DNA from 4 places in the Variovorax sp. GW822-FHT04E09 genome. Region 3 is predicted to be linked to each of the others. Evidence: predicted binding sites of a transcription regulator. Region 3 holds the regulator's gene; each other region holds the start of a gene.
The links. The regulator sigma-54, encoded in region 3, starts transcription at its own class of promoters, with help from an activator protein. The targets are predictions, from matches to a motif close to TGGCANGNAANCTGCTTT.

Region 1: the regulator sigma-54 is predicted to act here: its motif matches at 2,416-2,433, upstream of AC1RL8_RS12155 (ammonium transporter).
Region 2: the regulator sigma-54 is predicted to act here: its motif matches at 2,341-2,358, upstream of AC1RL8_RS27235 (TorF family putative porin).
Region 4: the regulator sigma-54 is predicted to act here: its motif matches at 1,704-1,721, upstream of AC1RL8_RS10570 (transglutaminase family protein).

What each region holds. Positions count from the first base shown of each region.
Region 1 covers NZ_JBXAMR010000003.1:14,896-19,104, reverse strand. The annotation lists gene AC1RL8_RS12165 (acyltransferase family protein) at 1-1,248, opposite strand, end outside; gene AC1RL8_RS12170 (PaaI family thioesterase) at 1-62, shown strand, start outside; gene AC1RL8_RS12160 (LytTR family DNA-binding domain-containing protein) at 1,395-2,330, shown strand; gene AC1RL8_RS12155 (ammonium transporter) at 2,504-3,706, shown strand; gene AC1RL8_RS12150 (M14 family metallopeptidase) at 3,820-4,209, shown strand, end outside.
Region 2 covers NZ_JBXAMR010000008.1:224,797-229,005, forward strand. The annotation lists gene AC1RL8_RS27225 (ammonium transporter) at 1-992, opposite strand, end outside; gene glnK (P-II family nitrogen regulator) at 1,022-1,360, opposite strand; gene AC1RL8_RS27235 (TorF family putative porin) at 1,431-2,297, opposite strand; gene AC1RL8_RS27240 (YifB family Mg chelatase-like AAA ATPase) at 2,515-4,053, shown strand; gene AC1RL8_RS27245 (serine/threonine-protein kinase) at 4,066-4,209, opposite strand, start outside.
Region 3 covers NZ_JBXAMR010000010.1:65,280-69,488, forward strand. The annotation lists gene lptA (lipopolysaccharide transport periplasmic protein LptA) at 1-414, shown strand, start outside; gene lptB (LPS export ABC transporter ATP-binding protein) at 411-1,205, shown strand; gene rpoN (RNA polymerase factor sigma-54) at 1,223-2,812, shown strand; gene AC1RL8_RS28720 (phospholipase D family protein) at 2,823-4,209, shown strand, end outside.
Region 4 covers NZ_JBXAMR010000002.1:673,343-677,551, forward strand. The annotation lists gene AC1RL8_RS10570 (transglutaminase family protein) at 1-1,630, opposite strand, end outside; gene AC1RL8_RS10575 (DNA internalization-related competence protein ComEC/Rec2) at 1,752-4,209, shown strand, end outside.

The sequences.
Region 1 (4,209 bases), on a different contig from region 3:
ACGCCATCCTGGTGCCGGTGGACGAGGCGTCGACGACGCCGAAGCCGAAGCAGGCGGCGTAAGCACCGCCGCAGGCTCGGCCTCGGGCTTGCGCTTCAGCCCGAACAGCGGGCGCAGCCAGCCGATGCGGCGGATCAGCCCGTCGGTCAGCAGCCAGCAGCCGGCAATGGTCACGGCGACCAGCGCCACGGGCTCCCACACCGGGCCCAGCGCCAGCGGCACCAGCAGCGCCACGCCCGCGACGATCAGCGTCTGGTGCAGCATGTACCAGGGGTAGACCGACTCGTTGGCCCAGCGCAGCCACGGCCAGGGGCGGTTCAGGTGGCGGTGGCCATGGCCCAGGATCGTGGCGACCGCGAGCCACAGGTAGGCCGTGCGCAGCACGTCCATCAGCAGCCCTTTGGGCGGAACAAGGGCCCCGACGCGCAGCGCGATGAACGCGCCGATCACCGCCACCGCCAGCAGCAGCGACATGCGGCGCAGCCGTTCGAGTTCGCGCCAGATGCCCGTGTCCACGCCCATCCAGTAGCCGTAGAGGAAGACGGTGAAGTAGATGCTGTGCAGGTGGAAGTCCCACACCAGGTTGTGCGTGGCCGGAAAGTGCCGCGCCAGCAGCACCGTCCACGCCAGCAGCGGCAGCGCGGGCAGCATCAGCAGCTGCCAGCCGCGCAGCCCGTTGAAGCGCCGCCGCACCCACTGGCCGGCCGCCGAGCGCCACAGCGGCAGCGTCAACGCGACCAGTGCCGTGTAGAGAAACAGGTAGGGCAGGTACCAGAGGTGGTTCCAGGTGATGCCGAACTCCGCCCCCGCGAACGCGCCCTTGGGCCAGGGCGCGCCCATCGACAGGTAGCGCAGCAGGAAGGTGCCGAAGCCCGGCGCCACCAGCCCGCGCGCCACGCCTTCGGCATAGGCCTGGTAGGGCACGACCACCGCCATGCCGAAGGCCAGCGGCAGCATCAGCCGCAGGCCCCGGCTGCGCAGCAGGCCCCAGGTGCCCTGGCCCCGGCTCAGGAAGCCGAGCGACACGCCCGAGATCAGGAAGACCAAGTCCATGCGCCACAGGTTCAGCACCCGCATCGGCCACGGCAGCCACTCGGCCGCGTGCGGGCTCTTCAGGTGCCAGGGCCAGTCGGCCACGTAGTACATGCCCACGTGGTAGAGGATGACGAGCAGGAAGGCGAGGGCGCGCAGGGCGTCGATGTCGTGGCGGCGCTGCGGGGCGAGGGCTGAAACGGAATCGGTGGGCATGGCGGGCTCCTGGAACGAAGAAACGGCGGCCATCGTGGCCCCCGCGCCCGCCCCCGGGGCCACCGCCGGGACGGATCGCCCCGGATTTGTGACGAACGGTGGCCCCCGGGGATGAAATCCGGCCCCCGGTTCGCGAGAATCCCCGCATGAGCGAGCCGCGCAAGAACCTGTACGAGCGCTACGAACCGATCCGGCGGTACGTCGAAGTCGGCTTCTGGATCGTGCTGATGACGGTGCATGCCGCGATCAGCACCGTGGTCGCGCTCATCGACGCCCGCAGCCGCGCCGTGCCGCGCGCGAACTGGGAGGTCGTCACCTGGGAGGTGTCGAGCCACATCGCGCTGCTGGCCCTGGTGCCGGTGCTGGTGGCCGTGGAGCGCTGGCTGTCGCCGCTGGCGCGCGACCACTGGGTGCGCTTTCTCGCCGGGCATCTGGTGGCCAGCGTGCTCCTGAGCCTGGCGCACGTCGCGGCGATGTTCGGGTTGCGCGCCGCGGTGTACGCGGCGGCCGGCGAGCCCTACGACTTCGCCGGCGCCATGGGGCGATGGGGCTACGAGTACCTGAAGGACGTGCGGGTCTACGCCACGATGGTCTTCGGCGTGTGGGCCTACCGGCTCTTCATGCTGCGGCTGCAGGGCGAGGCGCGCGTGCTCGATCCGCCGGAAGAGGGCGTGGCGCCGATGCCCGAGGCGCTGGCGGAACCGGAGGGTTTCGAACCCTCCGTGCAGGAGACGCCCCCACCAGTAGCGCCGCCGCCGGCCCGCCCCGAACGCTTCCTCGTGCGCAAGCTGCGCCGCGAATTCCTCATCGCCGCCACCGACATCGACTGGTTGCAGGCCGAGGGCAACTACGTCGGCCTGCACGTCAACGGCCACGACTACCTGCTGCGCGCCACGCTCACCGACTTCCTGACCCAGCTCGATCCCGCCACCTTCGTGCGCGTGCACCGCAGCCACGCGGTGAACCTGGGCCGCATCAAGGAGATCGAGCCGCTCGACGGCGGCGATGCCCGGCTGCACATGCACGACGGCACGAGCGTGCCCTGCAGCCGGCGGTATCGCGACGCGCTGCGCGGCGGCTGAGCGCTCCGGCGGCGCGTTCCGATCCGGTGCGCGTCCTGCGAATTCGGCCCATTCTTGGGTCGTTCCGCACCATCAAAGAGCCTGCAGGCACCATTTTTGCTTTCTTGCGCCGGCGCCCCGAGCCGTTCGGGTGCGACGCACCAAATCAAACCAAAAACCTGCAAGAAGCTCTCATGGACGCACTCAAACAGGGCGCTGACGCGCTGTTCATCCTTCTCGGCGCCATCATGGTCCTGGCCATGCATGCCGGCTTTGCCTTCCTGGAACTGGGCACCGTGCGCAAGAAGAACCAGGTCAATGCGCTGGTCAAGATCCTGGTCGACTTCTCGGTGTCGACCATCGTGTACTTCCTGGTGGGCTACGGCGTGGCCTACGGCACGCATTTCTTCGTCAGCGCCACCGAACTGTCGGCAAGAAGCGGCTACGAGCTGGTGAAGTTCTTCTTTTTGCTGACCTTCGCGGCGGCCATTCCGGCCATCATCTCGGGCGGCATCGCCGAGCGCGCCAAGTTCTGGCCGCAACTGATCGCCACCGCGGTGATCGTCGGTTTCGTCTACCCGCTGTACGAGGGCATCGCCTGGAACAAGGCCTTCGGCATCCAGGGCTGGATCGCCTCGGTCACCGGCCACGAGTTCCACGACTTCGCCGGCTCGGTCGTCGTGCACGCCGTGGGCGGCTGGCTCGCGCTGCCGGCCGTGCTGCTGCTGGGCGCGCGCCGCAACCGCTACCGCGGCGACGGCTCGCTCAGCGCCCACCCGCCGTCGAACATCCCGTTCCTGGCGTTGGGCGCGTGGGTGCTGTGCGTGGGCTGGTTCGGTTTCAACGTGATGAGCGCGCAGAGCATCGACAAGATATCGGGCCTGGTCGCCGTCAACTCGCTGATGGCCATGGTCGGCGGCACGCTGGTGGCGCTGGCCATGGGCAAGAACGACCCCGGCTTCGTCTACAACGGCCCGCTCGCCGGCCTCGTGGCCGTGTGCGCCGGCTCCGACCTCATGCACCCGCTGGGCGCGCTCGTGGCGGGCGGCGTGGCCGGCGCCATCTTCGTCTTCATGTTCACGCGCACCCAGAACAAATGGAAGATCGATGACGTGCTCGGCGTGTGGCCGCTGCACGGCCTGTGCGGCACCTGGGGCGGCATCGCGGCCGGCATCTTCGGCACCCAGGCGCTGGGCGGCATCGGCGGCGTGAACCTGTGGGCGCAGCTGATCGGCACCTTGCTTGGCGTGGTCTGGGCGCTGATCGGCGGTGCCGTGGTGTACGGCGTGCTCAAGGCGACCATGGGGCTGCGGCTGTCGCAGGAGGAGGAGTACGACGGGGCGGATCTGTCGATCCACCACATTTCGGCGACGCCGGAGCGGGAAGTGAATTGGTGAGGGCGTTGCGGCTCAGGACATGAGCCGCAACGGGGGATTTGCGGCTCGCGGCACGAATTTGCCAGCTGTAGCAAACTTGCCGGCGGCCCCCGATCCCACCTGTTCACCACCCCATGACCCAATCTCCCCCCGCCCTCGAAGTCCTCCCCCGCGACCTGTCCGCCTACCGCGAGGGCAATGTCGGCATCGACTACGTGCACCGCTTCGAGTCCGGCAAGCCCGGCCCGCACGTGCTGATCAACGCGCTGACGCACGGCAACGAGATCTGCGGCATGACCGCCGCCACGCACCTGCTCGACACCGGCGTGCGCCCGAAGATCGGCACGCTCACCGTCAGCTTTGCCAACGTGGCGGCCTACGAGTCCTTCAACGAGGCGCTGCCTTTCGACAGCCGCCAGCTGGTGCACAACCTCAACCGCGTGTGGTCGCCCGAATGGCTCGACGGCAGCGAGGACAGCCCCGAGCTGCGCCGCGCCCGCGAGTTGCGCCCGGTGGTGAGCGCG
Region 2 (4,209 bases), on a different contig from region 3:
GCGGCGCCCAGCATCGAGGCCTTGCCCTTGTGCAGGCTCTCACCCAGGATCCACGACAGGGCCGCGGCGGCGGTGGCGAGCACCGTGTTCACGAAGGCCAGGCCGGCGGCGGCGTTGGCCGCACCTGCCGAGCCGGCGTTGAAGCCGAACCAGCCGACCCACAGCAGCGAGGCGCCGACCATGGTGAGCGTGAGCGAGTGCGGCGTGAAGGCTTCCTTGCCGTAGCCCACGCGCTTGCCGACCATGTAGGCACCGACCAGGCCGGCGATACCGGCGTTGATGTGCACCACGGTGCCGCCGGCGAAGTCCAGCGCGCCGTCCTTGCCCAGCAGGCCGCCGCCCCACACGATGTGGGCCATGGGCACATAGCTGAAGGTGAACCAGATCACCGAGAACAGCAGCACGGCCGAGAACTTGGCGCGTTCCGCGAAAGCGCCGACGATCAGCGCCACGGTGATGGCCGCGAAGGTGCCCTGGAAGGCGAAGAACACGTATTCGGGAATCGTGGTCAGCGCGCCGAAGGTCTCCTGCGTGATGCCCTTCATGAAGATCTTGTCGAAGCTTCCGAAGAAGTTGCCGTCGCCCGTGAAGGCCAGGCTGTAGCCGTAGATGGCCCACAGCAGGCTGATGAGCGAGAAGATCACGAAGACCTGCATCAGCACCGACAGCATGTTCTTGGAACGGCCCAGGCCGCCGTAGAACAGCGCCAGGCCGGGAATGGTCATCAGGATCACGAGCAGGGTCGAGGTGAGCATCCAGGCGGTGTCGCCGGAGTCGACCTTGGGCGCGGGGGCGGCGGCCGGTGCGGCGGGCGCAGCTTCGGCAGCAGCGGGTGCTGCAGCCGCTGCAGGCGCGGGCGCAGCCGCGGCAGGTGCGGCAGGTGCCGACGCAGCCGGTGCCTCAGGGGTGGCGGCGGGTGCCTGGGCCAGCGCCGAAGTACCGGCGACGAGGACGCTCAAGCCGAGCGCAAGAGAGACAAGAAGTTTTTTCATAGTCGTTGTTCTTTCGGGCCAGGACTCGATCAGAGGGCTTCGCGACCCGTTTCGCCGGTGCGGATGCGCACGACCTGCTCGAGGTTGTAGACAAAGATCTTGCCGTCGCCGATCTTCCCGGTGCGCGCGGCGCCTTCCACCGCCTCGATCACGCGGTCGACCAGCTCGTCGGAGATGGCCGCCTCGATCTTCACCTTGGGCAGGAAGTCGACCACGTACTCGGCGCCGCGGTACAGCTCGGTGTGGCCCTTCTGGCGACCGAAGCCCTTCACTTCCGTGACGGTGATGCCCTGCACGCCGATGGCCGAGAGCGCTTCGCGCACCTCGTCGAGCTTGAACGGTTTGATGATGGCTGTGACCAGCTTCATGATGAGTTGCTCCTTCTGGATGGATGAAAGGCGGCGCGGCAACGTGGGCCGCGCCTGGTTGTTGTGTCGATTACAGCGTCTTCGTCAGCGTGAGGATGAAGCGTGCCTTGTTGGGCGAGTAGTAGGTGGTGCCGAAGGTGCCGAAGTCGGGGATCTCGATGCCCGGGTAGGCCACGACCTGGTAGTTGGACTTCTTGTTGGCGCCCTGCACCGAGCCGGTGAGCGTCAGGCCGCTGCCGAAGTCGTAGGTGGCGCCGATGTTGTAGTCCACGTAGCTCTTGTAGCCCAGGCTGCGGATGTCGCTGGACATGTTGGTGAAGCCGACGGCGGCCTTGAGCGTGACCTTGGGCACGATCTCCTTGCTGTAGGCCAGGTTCAGGTAGCCGGTGTTGCGGCCCTTCAGGCCCGAGCCCGTCTTGGCGCCGGCGTAGCCGAAGTAGTCCTTGGACACCGTGTGCGAGTACTTGGCCGTGAACGAGCCGAAGCTGTCGTTGGCGTAGGTGGCGCCCACGTACAGCTCGGTGGTGTTGCCCACCGAGTTGCCCGGGTAGATGTAGGTGAGCGCGCCCACGTCCATGTCGACCGGGCCGGCCTTGAACTTGTAGCCGCCGTACAGGTCGCTCTCGATGCTGTTGCCCTTGAGCCAGTTGACGCTGGAGTTCCAGTTGCCGATGTAGAAGCCGCTGTCGCCGAAGGCGTAGTCGAAGCCGCCCTGGATGGCGGGCTTGAAGCCCTTGGTCTTGGCGTAGTCGTTCTTGCCGATCATGTCCTGGTCCTGGCCGCGGAACTTGTAGTTCGTGGTCAGCGAGACATTGCCCGTGAGCAGGGGCGCGGGCGCCGGAGCGGCGGCGTCGGCGGCCTGGGCCATGGCGGCGCCCGAGGCGGTCAGTGCAGTGGCCAGAACGATCAACGCCTGGGCGGCGGTACGGTGCGTCATCAGGGAACTCCTCGCAAGTGTGTTGTTGGACCTGAGCACCCTCAAAGCAGGGAGCGTGCCAAACTGCACGAATACCGCCCCGGCCAGAGGGCGCAGGTGTCCGGCGATGAGCGCCAAATCGTTACAAGCCCTGTTTCCGGCAGTTGCACACGCTTGCACGCTGCACGGTCCTGGGCTTGCACGTCGCAGGCGCACCAACTTGGGGAAAGGGAGAAAAATGAGTCTGTCTTTGGTGCAAAGCCGCGCCTTGCTCGGCCTGGAGGCCGCCGCCGTCACGGTCGAGGTGCATCTGGCGAACGGCCTGCCGAGCTTCACGCTGGTCGGGCTGGCCGAGACCGAGGTCAAGGAGGCGCGCGAACGCGTGCGCTCGGCGATCCAGAACGCCGGGCTCGAATTTCCGACCAACAAGAAGATCGTCGTCAACCTCGCCCCGGCCGACCTGCCGAAGGATTCGGGCCGCTTCGACCTGCCCATTGCCCTGGGCATCCTCGCGGCCAGCGGGCAGATCGAGAACGCCCGGCTGGCCGGCCATGAGTTCGCCGGCGAGCTGTCGCTGTCGGGCGAACTGCGCCCCGTGCGTGGCGCGCTCGCGATGGCCGTGGCCACCTACACGCAAGGCACGACTGTGCGGCTGGTGCTGCCCCTGGACAGCGCCCAGGAGGCCGCGCTGGTGCCCGGCGCGCAGGTGTACGGCGCCAAGCACCTGCTCGACGTGGTGCGCCAGTTCGTCGCCAGCGGCGGCGGGCCGGTCGATGCGAGCGACGACGGCTGGACCCGCGTGCGCGCCGCGTCCGGCGACGGCGCCCCGCGCTATGCCGACCTGGCCGACGTCAAGGGCCACACCGGCGCCAAGCGCGCGCTCGAGATCGCCGCGGCCGGTGGCCACAGCCTGCTCATGGTGGGCGAGCCGGGCTCGGGCAAGTCGATGCTGGCACACCGCTTCGCCGGCCTGCTGCCGCCGATGAACGTGGACGAGGCGCTGGAAAGCGCGGCCATCGCCAGCCTCGACGGCCGGCTGGCGCCCGAGCGCTGGATGAGCCGGCCGACGGCCACGCCGCACCACACGGCGAGCGCGGTGGCGCTGGTGGGCGGCGGCTCGCCGCCCCGGCCGGGCGAGATCTCGCGCGCGCACCACGGCGTTCTGTTTTTGGACGAATTCCCCGAGTTCACGCGCGCCGCCCTCGAAGCGCTGCGCGAGCCGCTGGAGACCGGCACCATCACGATCACCCGCGCCGCCCGGCGCGCGGAGTTTCCGGCGCGCTTCCAGCTCATCGCCGCGATGAACCCCTGCCCCTGCGGCTACCTCGGCTCCACGCTGAAGCCCTGCCGCTGCACGCCCGAGCGCGTCGCGCGCTACCAGGGCAAGCTCAGCGGCCCGCTGCTGGACCGCATCGACCTGCACATCGAGGTGGCGGCCGTGTCGGCGCCGCAGCTGCTCGATGCGCCGGCGGGCGAATCGACCGACAGCATCCGCGCGCGCGTGGTGGGCGCACGCGACCGCGCGCTGCAACGCCAGGGCCATGCGAACCAGGCGCTGCAGGGCCGCGCGATCGACACGCACGCCGTGCTCGACGGCCCCGCCCGCCAGCTGCTGCAGCAGGCGGCCGCGCGGCTGGGCTGGTCGGCGCGCAGCACGCACCGCGCACTGAAGGTGGCACGCACCATCGCCGACCTCGCGGGGCAGGACGCCGTGCAGGCGGCGCACGTGGCGGAGGCGGTGCAGTACCGCCGCGCATTGCGCACCGGCACGCCCTGACGCGCCGCCCTCTTACTTGAACTCGTGGCTCACCACCGGTGCGGACTTGCTGTCCTGCACCGTCACGCGCTGGCGGTAGGCCGTGAGGTCGCCGTTGCGTACTTCGATGGTGTAGATGCCGGGGCGCAGCGGCAGCGACTTGAGCGGCGGGCTCAC
Region 3 (4,209 bases):
TACAAGCAGAAGCGCAACGCCGGCGACGAGTGGATCGAGGGCGAGTCGGAAGTCATCGAGTACGACAGCCGCGCCGACAACGTCAAGTTCATCCGCCGTGCCGTCATGCGCCGGCTGATCGGCGCCACGGCCAACGACGAGAGCAGCGGCGCGCTGATCGTCTATGACCAGAGCAACGACACCTACACCGTCAACGGTTCCCTCGTGCCGCCGAACGCCGGCGTCTCGGCGGGCGGTGGCGGCCGCGTGAAGGCCATCCTCACGCCGAAGGCCACGCCGGCCCCGGCGGCGCCCGGCTCCGCACCGGCGGCCGGTGGCAAGAAGCCCGCGGCCCCGGCACCCACCCCCGCGCCCGGCGCCGGGCTGCGCCCGACCACCACGCTGGGCGGCACCGAAGGGGAAGGGCGCAAGTGATCGAAACCGCAGGAACCCAGACCGCCGACGGCATTCCAGGCAGCCGCCTCGTGGCGCGCGGCCTCAAGAAGAGCTACGGCAGCCGCACGGTCGTGAAAGACGTCTCGCTCGACGTGCAAAAGGGCGAGGTCGTCGGACTGCTCGGCCCCAACGGCGCGGGCAAGACCACCTCGTTCTACATGATCGTCGGGCTGGTGCGCGCCGACGCCGGCGAGATCACCATCGACGGCGAGCCCATCGCCCACATGCCCATCCACCGCCGCGCGCGCATGGGCCTGAGCTACCTGCCGCAGGAAGCCTCGATCTTCCGCAAGCTCACGGTCGAGGAAAACGTGCGCGCCGTGCTCGAGCTGCAACGCGAGCCCGACGCCAACGGCCGCATGATGCCGCTGACCAAGCAGCACACCGAAGAGCGCCTGGCCGACCTGCTGGCCGACCTGCGCGTGGACCACCTGCGCGATTCGCCCGCGCTCGCGCTGTCGGGCGGCGAGCGCCGCCGCGTTGAAATTGCACGCGCGCTGGCCACCCAGCCGCGCTTCATCCTGCTGGACGAGCCCTTCGCCGGCATCGACCCGATCGCGGTGATCGAGATCCAGCGGATCATCAGTTTCCTGAAAGAGCGCGGCATCGGCGTGCTCATCACCGACCACAACGTGCGTGAAACGCTGGGCATCTGCGATCACGCGTTCATCATCAGCGACGGGCACGTGCTGGCACAAGGCACACCCTCGGAGATCGTCGACAACGCCGAGGTACGCAGGGTGTACCTGGGCGAGCACTTCCGCATGTAAGGGAGGGTCGGGTCTCCATGAAGCAAGGGCTGTCCCTTCGCGTCTCGCAGCATCTGGCCTTGACGCCTCAGCTGCAGCAGTCGATCCGGCTTCTGCAGCTCTCCACGCTCGAACTGAGCCAGGAGGTGGAGCAGATGCTGGACGAGAACCCGTTCCTTGAACGCACCGCGGAAGAAGCGGCGCGCGAGGAGTTCGGGCTGGACACGGCCGATGCGCCGGTGCCGCGCGACGACGCGGGCGAGGGGGAGGCCGAGTTCACGCCGTCCGCCGCCAGCACGTCCTCCACGTCCAGCGACACCACCACCTCGACCCCCGACACCGACGGCCCCGCCGCCGAGATCGCCGAGCGCGAGCCCGACTGGGAAGGCGACGGCACCGTCGACATGGCGCCCGACGACAGCGAGTGGGGCAGCGATGCGCCCGCGCGCCAGAACAACCTGGGCGACGACGAGCGTGCCGACGCCACCGAACTCGCGCGCAGCCAGGAGTCGCTGCAGTCGTTCCTGCACCGCCAGGCGCTGAGCCTGCGGCTCAATGAAAACGACTGCGCCGCGCTGCGCTTTTTGATCGAGTCGCTCAACGACGACGGCTACCTCGAAGACTCGCTGCCCGCATTGGCCTCGGGCCTGGCGGGCGACGACAACGACCAGTTCGACGACCTCGTGCACCACTTCCAGGTGGCGCTGGGCCTGCTGCAGAGCCTGGAGCCGGTGGGCGTCGGCGCGCGCGACCTCGGCGAATGCCTGAGCATCCAGCTGAAGGCGCTCGCCAGCGAAGACGAGACCGAGGCCGAAGCGCTCATCCGCAAGACCGCCATCGCGATCTGCAAGCAGCCCATGGAGCTGCTCGCGCGGCGCGACTTCAAGCGCCTGGCCACGCTCACGCGCACCAACGAAGACCTGGTGCGCTCGGCGCTGCAGATCATTGCGCGGCTCGAACCCAAGCCGGGCCGCCGTTTCGTCGACGTCGAGCGCAACATCGTCATTCCCGACGTGATCGTCACCAAGACCGGGCGCGGCACCAACGTGAAGTTCCGCGTCATGCTCAACCCCGAGGTCATGCCGCGCCTGCGCGTGCACGACATCTACGCCGGCGCGCTCAAGTCGCACAAGGGCGAAGGCAGCCAGGCGCTGTCGCAGCGGCTGCAGGAGGCGCGCTGGTTCATCAAGAACATCCAGCAGCGCTTCGACACCATCCTGCGCGTGAGCAACGCCATCGTCGAGCGCCAGAAGAGCTACTTCGTGCACGGCGAGTTGGCCATGCGCCCGCTGGTGCTGCGCGAGATCGCCGACGAGCTGGGCCTGCACGAGTCGACCATCTCGCGCGTGACCACCGCCAAGTACATGGCCACGCCCTTCGGCACGGTCGAGCTGAAGTACTTCTTCGGCTCGGCGCTGGGCACCGAGACCGGCGGCAACGCGTCGAGCACCGCGGTGCGCGCGCTCATCAAGCAGTTCGTGAGTTCCGAGAGCATCAAGAAGCCGCTGTCCGACAGCCAGATTTCCGAGATGCTGAAAGAGCAGGGCATCGAGTGCGCGCGCCGCACCGTCGCCAAGTACCGCGAAGCGCTGCGCATCGCGCCCGCCAATCTGCGCAAGGCACTCTAGAAGACCGACGATGACGAGCCGCCTGCTGTCGCGCTGTGGGCATTGGGTGGTCGTCGTCGCGGCGGCGCTGCTGTTTGCCGGCTGCGCAACGCTGCCCGACGACGCACCGCGCCCGCCCACCAAGGCCATCACCGTCTCGACCGACACCGCGCTCGGCAAGATCGCGCTGGCCTCGCAGCCCGACCCCGACCTCAGCGGCTTTCGCCTGATGCCCGGCGGCGACTTCGCCTTCGACACGCGCTTGCAGCTGGCGCGCCGCGCGCAGCGCACGCTCGACGTGCAGTACTACCAGATCGAGAACGACGAGACCGGCCGCTACCTGCTGCGCACCCTGCGCGATGCGGCCCAGCGCGGCGTGCGCGTGCGCCTGTTGATGGACGACCTGTACACCTCTGGCGAAGACGAGCTGCTGCTCGGCCTGGCCGCCACGCCGAACGTGGAGCTGCGCCTGTTCAACCCGTTCCCGGCCGGGCGCGGCAGCCTCTTGAAGCGCTTCACCGCTTCGCTGTTCGACTTCAGCCGCGTCAACCGCCGCATGCACAACAAGCTCTTCATCGCCGACGGCGCGATGGCGGTGGCGGGCGGGCGCAACATCGGCAACCAGTACTTCCGCCGCACCACCGGCCCGAACTTCATCGACCTCGACACCTTCGTGACGGGTGCGCTGATCCCGCGCCTGGGCGTGCTGTTCGACCAGTACTGGAACAGTCCGCACGTGCGCCCGATCGGCGCGGTCGTGCACACCGACCTGCCGCGCGAGGAGCTGCAGCGCCGCTTCGACGCCGCCACCGGCCCCGACACCACGCCGCCGCCGCCCAAGCCCGCGCCCAACGACCTGCTCGGCTACAGCCCGGTGGCCGACGACCTCGACGCCGGCAAACTGGGCCTGATCTGGACCACCGCCGAGGCGTATGCCGATTCACCCGACCGCGTGATCGGCAAGACCGCGTCGTATGGCGGCGTGCCGCTGCTCGACGTGGACAGCGTGCGCTACAACGTGGTCGAGCAGATGCGCCGCGCGCGCAGCGAGGTGACGCTGGTCTCGCCCTACCTGATCCCGGGCGCGTCGGGGCTGGAGGTGATGCGTGAGATCCGCGGACGCAACGTGAAGATCAGCGTGGTCACCAACTCGCTCGCCGCCACCGACGAACCGCTCGTGCACACCGCCTACCGCCGCTACCGCGCCGACATGCTGGCGCTGGGCGCCGAGCTGCACGAGCTGAGTTCCGCGCGCACGCGGCGCAGCGTGCGGCTGGGTTTGTTCGGCACCTCGGTGGGGCGGCTGCACGCCAAGTCGGCGGTGATCGACCAGCGCATCCTGTTCGTCGGCTCGATGAATTTCGATCCGCGCTCCGAGATTCACAACACCGAGATCGGCCTGTTCATCCGCAGCCCCG
Region 4 (4,209 bases), on a different contig from region 3:
CGAGCGGCAGGCGGTAGCCCATGGGCGAATCGCCCGGGATCAGGAACAGGCGGTCGTCGCGCAGGAACCAGGGGCCGGTCTTCCAGCCGGGGCCGGCGAGCGCGGGCGTGTCGCTGTTGGCGTTGCCGGGTTCGATGGGCAGCATGTAGCCGATCACCGCGTCGAGCTTCTGCGTGAACACGCGGCGCAGGCGCACGCGTTCGAGTTCGTCGTCGAGCTTGGAGTCGAAGGGGTCGACGTTCACCGGCAGGCGGCGTTCGCGCCACAGGTAGTAGTAGGTGTCCTCGTAGCCGGGCTGGATGTAGCGCTCGGTGAGGCCCAGCTTGTGCGCCAGCACGGTGGTGAAGCGGCGCGCGTCCTCGCTCGTGTAGTGCGTGGGAAAGCGCTCGTCGGCGAACAGCTCGGGGTCGTGCCACAGCGTCTGGCCGTCGGCGCGCCAGAAGATCGACAGCGCCCAGCGCGGCAGCTGCTCGCCCGGGTACCACTTGCCCTGGCCGAAATGCAGGAAGCCGCCCTGGCCGTACTCGGCGCGCAGCTTGTGCACGAGCTCGGTGGCGTAGCCGCGCTTGGTGGGGCCGAGCGCGTCGGTGTTCCATTCGGGCGCGTCGCGGTCGCTGGTGGCGACGTAGGTGGGCTCGCCGCCCATCGTGAGGCGCACGTCGCCGGCGACGAGGCGCGCATCGACCGCGTCGCCGAGTGCGAGCACCTCGGCCCATTGTTCTTCGGTGTAGGGCTTGGTGACGCGCGGCGATTCGTAGATGCGCGTGACCTTCATCTCGTGGCTGAACTCGACCTCGGACTCGTCGACGCCGCCTTCGATGGGCGCGGCGCTCGACGGCGTGGGCGTGCAGGCCAGCGGGATGTGGCCTTCGCCGGCCAGCAGGCCCGAGGTGGCATCCAGGCCGATCCAGCCGGCGCCCGGCAGGAACACCTCGCACCAGGCGTGCAGGTCGGTGAAGTCGACCGTGGTGCCGCTGGGGCCATCGAGCGCCTTCACGTCGGGCGTGAGCTGGATCAGGTAGCCCGACACGAAGCGCGCGGCCAGGCCGCAATGGCGCAGCAGCTGCACCAGCAGCCAGCCCGAGTCGCGGCACGAGCCACTGCCGTTGCTCAGCGTTTCTTCCGGCGTCTGCACGCCGGGCTCCATGCGGATGAGGTAGCTGACGTCCTTCTGCACCTGCTGGTTGATGCCGACCAGGAAGTCGATGGTGCGCTGTTCCTTGCGCTCGATCTTGTCGAGGTAGGCCTGCAGCAGCGGCGTGGGCTTCTCGGTGACGAGGTAGGGCGCCAGCTCTTCGGCCTGCGAGGCCGTGTACTTGAAGGGGAAGTTCTCGGCCTGCGGCTCCAGGAAGAAGTCGAAGGGGTTGTAGACCGCCATCTCGACCACGAGGTCGACCGTGACCTTGAACTCGCGCGTCTTCTCGGGGAACACGAGCCGCGCCTGGTAGTTGGCGAACGGGTCCTGCATCCAGTTGACGAAGTGCTCGGCCGGCTCGACCCGCAGCGAGTACGAGATCACATTGCTTCGGCAATGGGGCGCGGGGCGCAGTCGCACGACTTGCGGGCCCAACTGCACCAGGCGGTCGTATGTGTAGTGGGTGACGTGGTGGAGTGCGGCGTGGATGGACATGCGTAGGGGCGTGCAGTGCAGCGAGGTTGCATCGAAAAGATGTCTCTGGTGAGACGCATACTAGCCCAGTTGCCAAGCAATTAACGCGCCATCGAGCGTGGGTTGGGGGAGGGTTTGCATCATGGATTCCGGGGTGTGGGGAGGGCAGTCGCGGCGTGCGTCCGACGCTGTCGCGGGTGGGGCGGGGGCCTTCGTTGCGCTGGGCGGCACGCTGCTCGGCGCGGCGGTGCAGCTGCGCCAGCCGCTGCTGTGGGCGGCGGGTGTTTACGTCGCGTTGCTGCTCGTGGGGCTCGGCGGCGGATGGCTGTTGTGGCGGTGGCGGTGGCGTGGGCTTCGGTGGGCGGTGCTCGTGCTGTCGCTGACCTGCGGCGCGATGGCCGGCGCGGGCCTGGCCGGATGGCGCGCCACGGCTTACGCGCAAGGGGCGCTGGAGCCGCAGCTCGAAGGACGCGACCTGCGGCTCACGGGCGTGGTCTCGCAGATGCCTCAGCACAGCGAGATCGGAACGCGCTTCCGTTTCGACGTGGAGGCGGCGCAATGGGCCGAGGCCTCGCGCGGCGATGCGCCGCCGAAGGTGCCTTCGCGCATCGCGCTCGCCTGGTACGGCGAACACAGCGGCGTATGGGAGCAGTCCGCCGAGCGACGTGCGTCCGTCGCGCGCACCGTGGGCGAGGTGCATGCCGGCCAGCGCTGGCAACTGATCGTGCGCCTGCGCGCGCCGCACGGCAACCTCAACCCGCACGGCTTCGACAGCGAGCTGTGGGCGTGGGAGCAGGGCGTGCATGCGCAAGGCCATGTGCGGGCCGGAGTGCGCGACCCCGCGCCGCAACTGATGGGCACCACTTGGCGGCACCCGATCGAGCGGGCGCGCGAAGCCGTGCGCGATGCGGTCTTCGCCCGCGTGGACGACCGGCGGCAGGCCGGCGTGATCGCCGCGCTCGTCACCGGCGACCAGGGCGCCATCGACCGTGCCGACTGGGACGTGTTCCGCGCCACCGGCGTCGCCCACCTGATGTCGATCTCGGGCCTGCACATCACTTTGTTCGCGTGGTTCGCTGCGCATGTGGTGGGCGCGCTCTGGCGGCGCAGCAGCCGGCTCATGCTGCGGCTGCCTGCGCAACAGGCCGCGCTCGCCGGCGGCGTGCTGCTGGCCGCGCTCTATGCGCTCTTCAGCGGATGGGGCGTGCCCTCGCAGCGCACGGTCTGGATGCTCGCGGCCGTGGCGCTGCTGCGGCTGACCGGTCGGCGCTGGCCGTGGCCGCACGTCTGGCTGCTGACGGCGGCGGTCGTGGTGGCCGCCGATCCATGGGCGCTGATGCAGGCCGGCTTCTGGCTCAGCTTCGTCGCCGTGGCGGTGCTGTTCGCCTCCGCCACGGCGGTGCCGGGCGAGGGGCGGGTGGGGGCGCTCACGCGCCTGGGCCGCTTCTTTCGCGAGCAATGGACGATCACGCTGGCGCTCACGCCGCTGAGCCTGCTGCTGTTCCAGCAGGTGTCGGCGGTCGGGCTGGTGGCCAACGCGCTCGCGATCCCGTGGGTGACGCTGGTGATCACGCCGCTGGCGATGCTCGGCGTGGCGGTGCCGCCGCTGTGGGACGTGGCCGCAGGGGCGGTGAAGCTGTTCGCGCTGCTGCTGCAGGCACTCGCCGGGCTGCCGTTCGCCACGCTGTCGATGGCTGCGCCGCCTCCGTGGCTGGCCGCAAGCGGCGTGGCAGGCGGCGTGCTATTGGCGATGCGCCTGCCGTGGTCGATGCGCGCGCTCGGCCTGCCGCTGCTGTTGCCGGTGCTGCTGTGGCAGCCAGCGCGACCTGCGGTGGGCGAGTTCGACCTGCTCGCCGCCGACATCGGGCAGGGCAACGCGGTGCTCGTGCGCACCGCCACGCACAGCCTGCTGTACGACGCCGGCCCGCGCTACGGGCTCGACAGCGACGCGGGCCACCGCGTGCTCGTGCCGCTGCTGCGCGCACGCGGCGAACGGCTTGACATGCTCCTGCTGAGCCACCGCGACATCGACCACACCGGCGGCGCCCCCGCCGTGCTCGCCATGCAGCCGCAGGCGGCGCTGCTGAGTTCCATCGAGGCCGGGCATCCGCTGCAGGCGCTGCGCCCCGCGCGCCGCTGCGAGGCCGGGCAGCGCTGGACCTGGGACGGCGTTGACTTCGAGGTGCTGTTTCCCTTCGACAGCGACTACCTCGGCTTCACGCGACCCAACGCCGTGTCGTGCGTGCTGCGCATCGGCAACGGCCGCGCCACGGTGCTGCTGGCCGGCGACATCGAGCGACTGCAGGAGGCCGCGCTGGTGTCGCGCACGCCCGGGCTGTCGGCCGACGTGTTGCTGGTGCCACACCACGGGAGCAAGACCTCGTCGAGCGAGGTTTTCCTGGACGCCGTGCGCCCGCGCATCGCGCTCGTGCAGGCCGGCTACCGCAGCCGCTTCGGCCACCCCGCGCCCGAGGTGGTGGCGCGCTATGTCGAACGCGGCGTGCGGGTGATCGACAGCCCGCGCTGCGGCGCCGCCCATTGGGCAAGCCCACGGCCGGCCGAGCTGAAGTGTGAACGCGCGCACGACCTGCGCTACTGGC